DNA from 3 places in the Agarivorans sp. OAG1 genome. Region 2 is predicted to be linked to each of the others. Evidence: predicted binding sites of a transcription regulator. Region 2 holds the regulator's gene; each other region holds the start of a gene.
What was found. Region 2 encodes MetJ, which represses methionine synthesis genes. Its sites were predicted from a motif close to TAGACGTCTAGACGTCTA; they were not measured.

Region 1 (3,285 bases), 530 kb from region 2:
CATCCCATTGGCTGCGTTTAAGCGGCATACCTTCGCGAATAGCAGGTTCATCAATTTGAATAACTTGAATACCGGCTTGCTGCAGCTCGGCCACTTCATCATTAAGCGCGATAGCGATTTGCTCGGCGATTTGGGCGCGGCTAATATCCTCTCGGGCGAAGCTCCACGTCAAAATAGTCACCGGGCCAGTTAGCATGCCTTTAACCGGCTTGTTAGTTAAGGATTGCGCATAACTGCTCCACTCAATGGTAAGAGGTTTAGCGCGCTCGATATCATCTACAATAATTGCTGGTTTTACACAACGCGAACCGTAACTTTGCACCCAACCAAAGCGGCTAGCAATAAAGCCATCTAATAGCTCAGCAAAATACTCAACCATGTCGTTACGCTCGGCTTCACCATGCACTAACACATCCAAATCTAAGCGCTCTTGACGCTCAATGGCATCCTTAATATGTTGTGCAAGCGCAGCATCATAATCAGCTTGGCTTAGTTGTCCTGCTTTATATTCGCGACGCTGACGGCGAATTTCATTGGTTTGTGGAAATGAACCGATGGTAGTGGTTGGCAAGGGTGGCAATTGCAAACTTTGCTGCTGAATCTCTTGGCGCTGTTCAAAATTTAAAGTACGCTCACGCTCAGCCGGGGTTAAGGCGCTAATTCGCTGCTGCAAGCTGGAGTTGTTTTTCTTGCTAAGGTTTTGCAAAGCGGCGCTGTATTGGCGAGATAGCCGCAGGGCGTCAGCTTCACCGTTTAGCGCTTCATCCAGTATTTGCAGTTCAGATAGTTTTTGCTCCGCAAAAGCCAAACGATACTTAGCATCACCTAAGTCCGTTTCACTCTCTAGATCAAGCGGGCTGTGCAACAAAGAACAAGACGAGGCAAGCCACAAGCGCTCGCCTAAACGAACTTTAAGTGAGCTATAGTTCTCGATAATCTCTGGCAAATTTGCTCGCCATACATTGCGACCATTAATCACACCAGCAGACAGTATCCATGCCTCAGGTAACCAAGTCAGCACTTGCTCAAGCTGTTGTGGAGCAGCAGATAAATCTAAATGCAGCCCGTCTACCGCCAATTGCTTAATCACCTCGGCATTGTCTAACACATCTGCAAAATAGCTGGTCAAAAGCAACTTAGTGGGGCTTAGCTTTGTTTGATAAGCAGCTAACAATGCGTCTTGCCATTTCGAATCGAGCTCTAGGCCCAAGATAGGTTCGTCCACTTGAACCCACTCCACACCTAAATCAGCAATAGCTTGGAAGATCTCGCGGTAAACCGTTAACAACTGTGGCAATAACGACAAACGGTCAAAATCACTGGCTGCTTGGTCGTCATTTTTACCTAGGTACAGGTAAGAAACAGGCCCCAAAATAACTGGCTTAACTGCATGGCCTTGCTCAAATGCTTCGCGAATCTCATCAAACAGTTGCTGCCACTGTAGGCTAAATACGCTATCTTCAGAAAACTCCGGCACAATGTAATGGTAATTGGTGTTAAACCATTTGCTCATGTCTGATGCCGCATGATTACAGCCACAGCCCTGTTGGCCACGAGCAATTGCAAACATGCTATCTAGGTTAATTTGCTCAGACTGATGACGCTTAGGCAGGTTACCTAACAATAATGAGGTATTTAGTACTTGGTCGTACCAAGCAAAATCGCCTACGGTCACCCAAGCTTGACCGCTGTCTTTTTGCGCTTGCCAGTTTTGTTGGCGAATATTTTTGCCAACTTGTAATAACTCTTGCTGCGAAGAGTCACCACGCCAGTAGCTCTCTAAAGCAAATTTTAGTTCTCGTTGCTTACCAATTCTTGGGTAACCCAATACGTGAGTAGTGCTCATATCAATATCCTTTTAGCCGTCTAGATGTATAAATCCATATTGACCAGAGCGAGGCCTCAACACAATTGAAAAGCCATCAAGTTAAATTGAATTTCTCTCAACTCTGCTTAATCCAGTGAAAACTGGTTATACAGAATTAAAGCGATCCCCATACCTATATTGAAAAATATTCATGTTAAGCCATCTAACTTGGCACTTATATGTACAAACAAACCTGAACTACCTAAGCTGCAAATTCGCCCAAACACTTAAAGGAGCTAGTCAGATAAATGTTAGAGATAAAGCATTTACGTTGCATTCAAGCTATTGCTGCTAGCTCTTCTTTAAAATCAGCTGCTGCTAAGTTGTTTATTACAGATTCGGCGCTATCTCACCAGCTAAAAGACTTAGAGCAACGCATCAATAGTCACCTAGTGTTAAGAAAGCAGCAGCCCTTGCAACTTACTCAACACGGCCAGCAACTGCTTAATTTAGCTCAGCAAGTACTGCCTTTAATTGAACAAACCGAGCAACAATTTAGCGCCGCCCAACAACAGCAAACACGTTTAAACATTAGTGTTGATTGTCATGCTTGTTTTCAATGGCTATTACCAGCTTTGCAGCGATTTCAGCAAACTTGGCCAGAGGTAAATAGCCATTTTTGCCAAGATAAAGACTATAACGGCCTGCCCTTGTTACAACGTGGGGAAGCTGACATTCTACTAACGTCTGAAGTAAGCCCAGAGGAGCAAATCCACTTTGAGCCTTTGTTTGAATATGAAATGGTACTTATTTGTCCAGCTCAACACCGCTTAAGCAGCCAAGCGACAGTAAAAGCCTCCCAGTTGAGCCAAGAGACCATCATTAGTTACCCGGTAACGCCACAACGCTTAGACTTATATCGTTACATTCTTCAGCCCAGCCAAGTAGCTGTAAAACAATGGAAACACGCCGATAACCCAGCCATGTTACTGCAAATGGTCGCAGCAGGAATGGGAGTGGCAGCGATGCCTTATTGGGCTGTAGAGCATTATGCGCAGCAACAATTTGTGCACTTGTTGTCGTTTGAACAAGCCTTATGGCGTCCCATGTACGCAGCTTTTAGTAAAAACGCTCAATCAAGTACAGTGCTAAAAGATTTTGTTGAACTTATTTTGCAACAAGCACTCAGCCAACTAAAAGGCAGCAGAGCACTAAGCTTTAAGCATAAATAAAGCGTCAATTTGATTTGACGGATCCGCCAAAAAGAGTTTACTTTTAATAACATAAGGAAAGCTCCCAGCTCGTATTTTAACTTTTGGCATAGGTTTTTGCGATGGTGTCTGACTGGTCTCCAGCAGAGTTTACAGAAAGAAAAATGAGCCTTGTCATGCATTTGGCAGGTTTCATTCCTAGTGCTTATTTTTCAATTACTCATTTAGTTAATGGGGTATTTTGGTACGGTTTAGTGGTACTACCCT
Region 2 (3,285 bases):
CCGACATGACTTACCTCTCTACAACGCTGGTAAAACTACAGTTGGGCAAAGGCCTGCTGTAAATCATTAACTAAATCTTGCGAATCTTCCAAGCCTACCGATACCCGCAATAACTGATTAGAAATGCCAGCCTCTGCTAGCGCTTCTGCCGACATCGCAGCGTGCGTCATGGTAGCCGGATGAGCAATTAGACTCTCTACGCCACCTAAAGATTCCGCCAAAGAAAACAACTGTAAGCTTTTTAAAAACTTAACCATTTGGCTTTCTTCTAAATTCAATTCAAAACTGAACATAGCACCAAAGCCTTTTTGCTGGCTTTGCGCTAAAACATGCCCAGGATGCTCTGGTAAACCAGGATAGTAAATCGCGCCCACCGCTTCTTGCTGCTTTAAACATTCCACCAAGGCTTGGGCGTTTTGTTGGTGTACATTCATACGTGCTTTAAGGGTACGCAAACCACGTAAGGTAAGGTAAGAATCAAAAGCCGACCCCGTTAAACCTAAACAGTTAGCCCACCACGCCAATTGCTCGGCCAGTTCTTCGTTGGCCGCAACCACCATACCTGCTACAACGTCGGAGTGACCATTAATGTATTTAGTGGCCGAATGCACCACAATGTCGGCACCTAACAAAATTGGCGTTTGCAAAGCAGGCGACAAAAAGGTGTTGTCTACTACCACCAATGCGCCTGCAGCATGTGCCTGCTCGGCAATCGCTTTAATGTCTACTATTCGAAGCAAAGGGTTACTTGGGGTCTCTAACCACACTAATTTTGGCTTTTTAGCCAATAACTGAGTTAAAGCTGCATCATCGTTTTGATCAACAAAAGCTACTTCAAAGGCATTCTTCTTAGCTAGGCTGTCGAATAAACGGTAGCTACCACCGTAACAATCATGCGGCGCAACCAATAAATCACCTGGCTCAAGCAAGGCGGTAACAAGGTTAACCGCCGACATACCGGTGTTAGTAATTACCGCACCAGCGCCATGTTCTAAATCGGCAATGGCCTCGGCTAAAATGTGGCGAGTAGGGTTACCTGAACGGCTGTAATCAAACTGGCGTTTTTGGTTAAAATCAGCAAAGCTGTAGTTACTCGACAAATAAATAGGCGGCACTACCGCACCGTGTTGGGTATCACTTTCAATACCGCTGCGCACTGCTATAGTAGCTGCTTGTAGATCTTTTAAAGACATTGCTGATTTACTCCCTCAATTTATCCTGCCACTTTACCACCAGCAAAAAAGACGTCAACACTTCTAGACGTCTAAATGTCTTTGCTGTTGGATTGCTAAGTCGCATTTCCCCCGTTACAATAGGGTCTCTTTAGTTTGGTGTGTATTGCAGAATGTCTACAGATTGGAATGGTGAGTGGATCAGCCCTTACGCTGAGCACGGTAAAAAAAGCGAACAAGTAAAAAAAATCACAGTATCTATCCCACTAAAAGTGCTAAAGATATTGACCGATGAGCGAACCCGTAGACAAATAAATAACCTACGCCACGCCACCAACAGTGAGCTACTTTGCGAAGCATTTTTGCACGCCTACACAGGCCAGCCGCTCCCCGACGACGCCGACTTGCAAAAAGACAAGCCAGACCCGGCCTTAGAAAAAGCCGCCCAAGCAGAATTGGATAAAGAAGATTAACATTTTACAAAGCCGCTCACCGAGCGGCTTTTTTATTGCCTAAACCCAGCGTACAACAAACTATTTTCACCAACTATTACTCATAAACTGTAATCAAATTGGGGGCTTACCGGTCTGTAAACAGGCTCTTAATTTAAAATAGGTAAAAGGATGAAAACGTCGTACCCTCCTCAGTTAGCCTCAAAACTATCACTTGGTCTTTTATGTTTAAGGCTAAGCATTGCCCTCGTGTTTACAATATGGGCTTTAGATAAAGTACTTGTGCCAGAGCATGCAATAAAAGTGTTCTCTGGCTTTTACGGATTAAATTTAACCACCAATACACTTATTGCCATGGGGCTTGCACAACTCGCCTTTATCGCAGCCTTTACCTTAGGTTTATGGAAAAACATTACCTACCTTGCGGTATTGGTACTGCATGCTGGTTCAACATTTTCTTCATTTGCTAAGTATCTAGACCCATTCAATAACTTATTGTTCTTTGCAGCTTGGCCAATGCTCGCTGCATGCTTAGCTCTCTATTTGCTGCGAGATTATGACACTTGGACTTTGGGTAAAGCTCACTCTTTAGAGCAGAGAGAAGAAGCCAACAACTAAGTACTAATTGATAAAACGAAGCCGCTGATTAAGCGGCTTTTGTTGCTTTATCTTACCTAAGGCTACGCTTGCCTCCATTTGCTTTATTTCTCATCTGTTAGCTAAACGCACCCGTTTCGCCTAACGGCGACGTCATTTTCTTTGAACAACCAAAGAAAACGAAGCAAAAGAAGGGTTGCCCCGCATTACCTTCCTCCTATGTTCAAGCGCACAAAGCGATGCTTTGTTTACATCTGTGCTTTCACCTCAGTTTAAAGCGCGCCTGCGCAACTCGGCGATAATGAAGGAATAGAAAGAGTAGGATAACTTGAGTTGATTTGCGCAAAGATGATAGTACGTTATGACGTTCGATCTATCTGTTAAACAAAGCATAATTTGATCTTTGCTCTCTGATCCGCAACCTTGTGCTCAGTTGGCTTTCGCGCATAGAATAGCAATGGTCAGCTTATGCTGACAAAATGTGGAAGGAATCAATACTACAGATGATAACGAACGTAAGGTGTAGAAGCTGCAACAAGAAAGTTGACACCAAAACCTTAAGATTGGCTGAAGACAAATACATATGCCAATCGTGTTTCAATGGCCTATTCAAAGAGTCGTTTATCCCTGAGACCTTGAGAAGAACATTTACGCCGAAAGAGAGTAAGACTCAAGGAAAAGAACCCTTTAGCTCATCTGCACTTTATGGCTCGCTAAAAGTAAAAGAGCAAACGCCAAACTATCTACTTTTAGCTAGATCTAGAAGGAAGCTAATTGAAAACATTGTAGTGAGATTTGTAGTCGTCATTTTGTGGTCTTTGATGCTCTTTAGTTTTCCTGACAACCAAGACGCACTGATAAAATTAGTCAGCTCTAATGCGGCATTAGCATCAAAAGATATTTTGTCAGCCGTAATTTTTTTACTCTTCATGATAGTGCCAGTGCTAGTGATAGTTGACTCTTTTCGTGTCTTTAAAACTATTGCAGCAGGACAAAAATATGAATTTAAAAAGATTGCTTATCTGTTTTTGTGAATAACAAAAAAACATTGGATTTTACAGACA
Region 3 (3,285 bases), 1.0 Mb from region 2:
TGGTGTATTGGTGCAAGACCCAGACAGCCCGTTTTATTCATCTATTTTAAATGGAATTGAAGAAGTTCTGCTGGCTCAAGGTTACTCACATATTATTGTAACGGGCCACTGGAATAGCGAAGAAGAAATGGAGTCGATGCAGCTGTTGTTATCGCGCTCGGTGGATGGAATTATCATCGTAACTGGCGGGTTGAGTGACGAACAGGTGGTCGAGTTTTCAAAGAAAAGACCCATCGTTGCTTTAGGCCGTGAGTTAGAAGCAGCCCGCTTACGTTCGATAAAGATTGAAAACTCAGTGGGCGCTTACATGGCCACCAATCATCTTATTCAATTGGGCCACCGCGAGATTGTGCACATTAAAGGTGCCGAGGGGCATCCCGACGCTCAGCAACGTTATGAAGGTTATTGCCAGGCTATGGAGCATGCAGGTTTGCCTGTGAAGCTGCAGCTGGTTGAGCAGGGCGATTTTACCGAACAAGGCGGTTTTGATGCGGTGCAACGTTTGTTAACCAACAAGCGTCAGTTTAGTGCTATTTTTGCTTCTAATGATTTAACCGCACATGGTGCAATGTTGGCTTTATACAAAGCCAAGCGACCAGTGCCAGAGCGGGTTTCGGTGATTGGATTTGATGATGTGCCGGGCTCGGCGTTTTTCATTCCGCCGCTAACTACAGTGCGTCAACCCATATTTGATACCGGTTATGCTGCCGCCTTAACCATTTTAGACATGCTAAATGGTGGTGCTAGCAACAACTTCCGTATTCCTCCAGTTGAATTGGTGAAACGCGAAACCACCCAAGCACATATCCTCTAGTTAAAGCTTGCGAGTTTGCTGCCTAAGTCGTTTATAATCGGCTTAGGCAGACTTAATTACGTAGCTATGAAAACCAATTTAATCACTCGCCCTGGCTGGCATAAACTCGATGAAGAATTAAAGTATTTGTGGAAGGTTAAACGCCCACAAGTAACTCAAGCAGTATCCGAAGCCGCAGCACTGGGTGATCGCTCAGAAAACGCGGAATACAAAGAAGGTAAGCGAGAGCTTCGCCGCATCGATTCTCGATTAAGGTTCTTAACCAAACGCTTAGATGCCTTAGAAATCGTTGACCATCACCCCCAACAAAACGGCAAAGTATTTTTTGGCGCATGGGTTGAGCTGGAAAATGATGAAGGCGATATCGTTCGCTACCGCATTGTTGGCACCGATGAAATAGACCCAAAGCTGGGTTACATCACTATCGACTCTCCTATGGCTCGGGCGCTTATCGGCAAACAAGTTGACGATGATGTGTTTGTAAAAACGCCCTCTGGCACTAAAGAGTGGTGGATTAATCTTATTCAATACACTCCTTTCGAGTAGCGGAGCTAATTCTGTTAGCTAACTATTTGCCTTAATGCATATTTAACGAGTAGTTAGCGGCTAAAATCCCGATGTTGAAAATAATTCATCTAAAGCTATGTTTAAGATGAATAGCGTTGACTTACTTTGTCTTCTCTTTAGTATCTAGCGGTATAGACGTCTAAAAGTCTTTAACGGAGAAGGTCAATGGGATTTCACAACGCGCAACAAATCGAAACACTCAATCAAAGCTTAAGTGAGCTTAACCGCGATATTAACGTGTCCTTTGAGTTCTTCCCGCCAACCACCGAGACCATGGAGCAAACTTTGTGGTCGTCTATCGAGCGTTTGCAAACCTTAAAGCCTAAGTTTGTATCTGTAACCTACGGCGCTAATTCGGGCACTCGAGACCGCACTCACAAGGTGATTAAAGCGATTAAAGACCGCACAGGCTTAGCAGCTGCACCGCATTTAACCTGCATCGACTCAACGCCTGATGAGTTGCGCCAAATTGCTCGCGATTACTGGAACAGTGGCATTAAAGACATTGTGGCACTGCGAGGTGATTTACCAGAAGGTTCAGCCAAGCCGCAAATGTACGCCAGCGATTTGGTGGCTTTGTTAAAAGAAGAAGCTGATTTTGATATCTCGGTAGCGGCTTACCCAGAGATTCATCCAGAAGCAAAAAGTGCCCAAGCTGATTTGCTGGCACTTAAACGTAAAATGGATGCCGGTGCCAACCGCGCCATTACCCAGTTCTTTTTTGATGTAGAAAGCTACCTACGCTTTCGTGACCGCTGTGCAGCAATCGGCATTGAAGGGGAAATCGTACCCGGTATTTTGCCAGTATCTAACTACAATACCCTGAAAAAGTTTGCCTCTTTTGCCAATGTAAAAGTGCCAAAATGGCTACACAATCAGTTTGCTGGCTTAGAGCATGACCAAACTACTCGAAACCTAGTAGGCGCCAGTGTTGCTATTGAAATGGTTAAAGTATTATCGCGCGAAGGAGTGAAAGACTTTCACTTTTACACGCTTAACCGCTCGGAATTGTCTTACGCTATTTGCCACACTTTAGGAGTTCGCCCGGCGGAGGCAGTGCCTGCTTAGTGACGAATACAGCTGATAGATAAAAAGCCTAGCAATGCTAGGCTTTTTTGGTCTGGGTAGGTAGTCAATAACAGTAGATTATCTTCAAACGCTTATTAGTTTAGAGATTGACTTCAATAATTTTTGATACCTAGGGTATGCGATTGGGAGCAGCTTTAACTCGTTCAGTTCTTTAAGCAGAATAAACTGAAATTTGAGATTCACTTCACGGCTTTATTATCTAGGTTTAGAGCGTAATCGTTAAGATGCATATCATACGAGGTGACTATTCATGTTTTGGTTTTAGGAATGCTTTAAGCGTTACTTTAATGCAGCGGCAATCAATTACTTTTTTCAGAAACGGCACAGTAAAATTGAATACAAAAAACATCCATTTAGAAACTTTTCTTTTTATTCTTGGGGTTACGTGGAGTTTTGGTAATGTACTAACAATTATTAATCCGGCTTTTGACTCAGTAGATACTAATGTTTTCTGGATATCAAACTTAGCATTTGTTTTCATATCTATGTTTTCATTTTACTTTAAAGCTAAGCGTAAATTAGGAATTATTTATCTTTTATGGCAAGCATTTCTGTTTCTATTTGCTGTGTGGATTATTTACGATATCAATGCCAGAATTTGGATTAGCACTCATGATGATTATTCGATTATTATTTTGTCGCTGCTATTCAACCTACTTTTGTTTTCATTATCTTTTACTATTAAAGTTTTTGATCCCGCTTCTAATTTTATACAGAGTATTAATGCCAAGCGATTTAAGAAAGGCCGCTTTACATTCAACCCTTACGCACATCTCTCAAATATAGCTTCTACTGATAATCCCTTTTTGAAAAAA

Region 1: a site for MetJ is predicted at 1,860-1,877, ahead of metE (5-methyltetrahydropteroyltriglutamate--homocysteine S-methyltransferase). Genes of this name have one in related genera too.
Region 3: a site for MetJ is predicted at 1,514-1,531, ahead of metF (methylenetetrahydrofolate reductase). Genes of this name have one in related genera too.

The regions. Positions count from the first base shown of each region.
Region 1 covers NZ_AP028990.1:935,585-938,869, reverse strand. Annotated here, with positions in the region: gene metE (5-methyltetrahydropteroyltriglutamate--homocysteine S-methyltransferase) at 1-1,846, opposite strand, end outside; gene OAG1_RS04335 (LysR substrate-binding domain-containing protein) at 2,116-3,039, shown strand; gene OAG1_RS04330 (GGDEF domain-containing protein) at 3,183-3,285, shown strand, end outside.
Region 2 covers NZ_AP028990.1:406,754-410,038, reverse strand. Annotated here, with positions in the region: gene metL (bifunctional aspartate kinase/homoserine dehydrogenase II) at 1-7, opposite strand, end outside; gene metB (cystathionine gamma-synthase) at 36-1,193, opposite strand; gene metJ (met regulon transcriptional regulator MetJ) at 1,346-1,645, shown strand; gene OAG1_RS01930 (hypothetical protein) at 1,874-2,242, shown strand; gene OAG1_RS01925 (hypothetical protein) at 2,725-3,255, shown strand.
Region 3 covers NZ_AP028990.1:4,155,839-4,159,123, reverse strand. Annotated here, with positions in the region: gene OAG1_RS18950 (substrate-binding domain-containing protein) at 1-814, shown strand, start outside; gene greB (transcription elongation factor GreB) at 881-1,360, shown strand; gene metF (methylenetetrahydrofolate reductase) at 1,547-2,449, shown strand; gene OAG1_RS18935 (hypothetical protein) at 2,758-3,285, shown strand, end outside.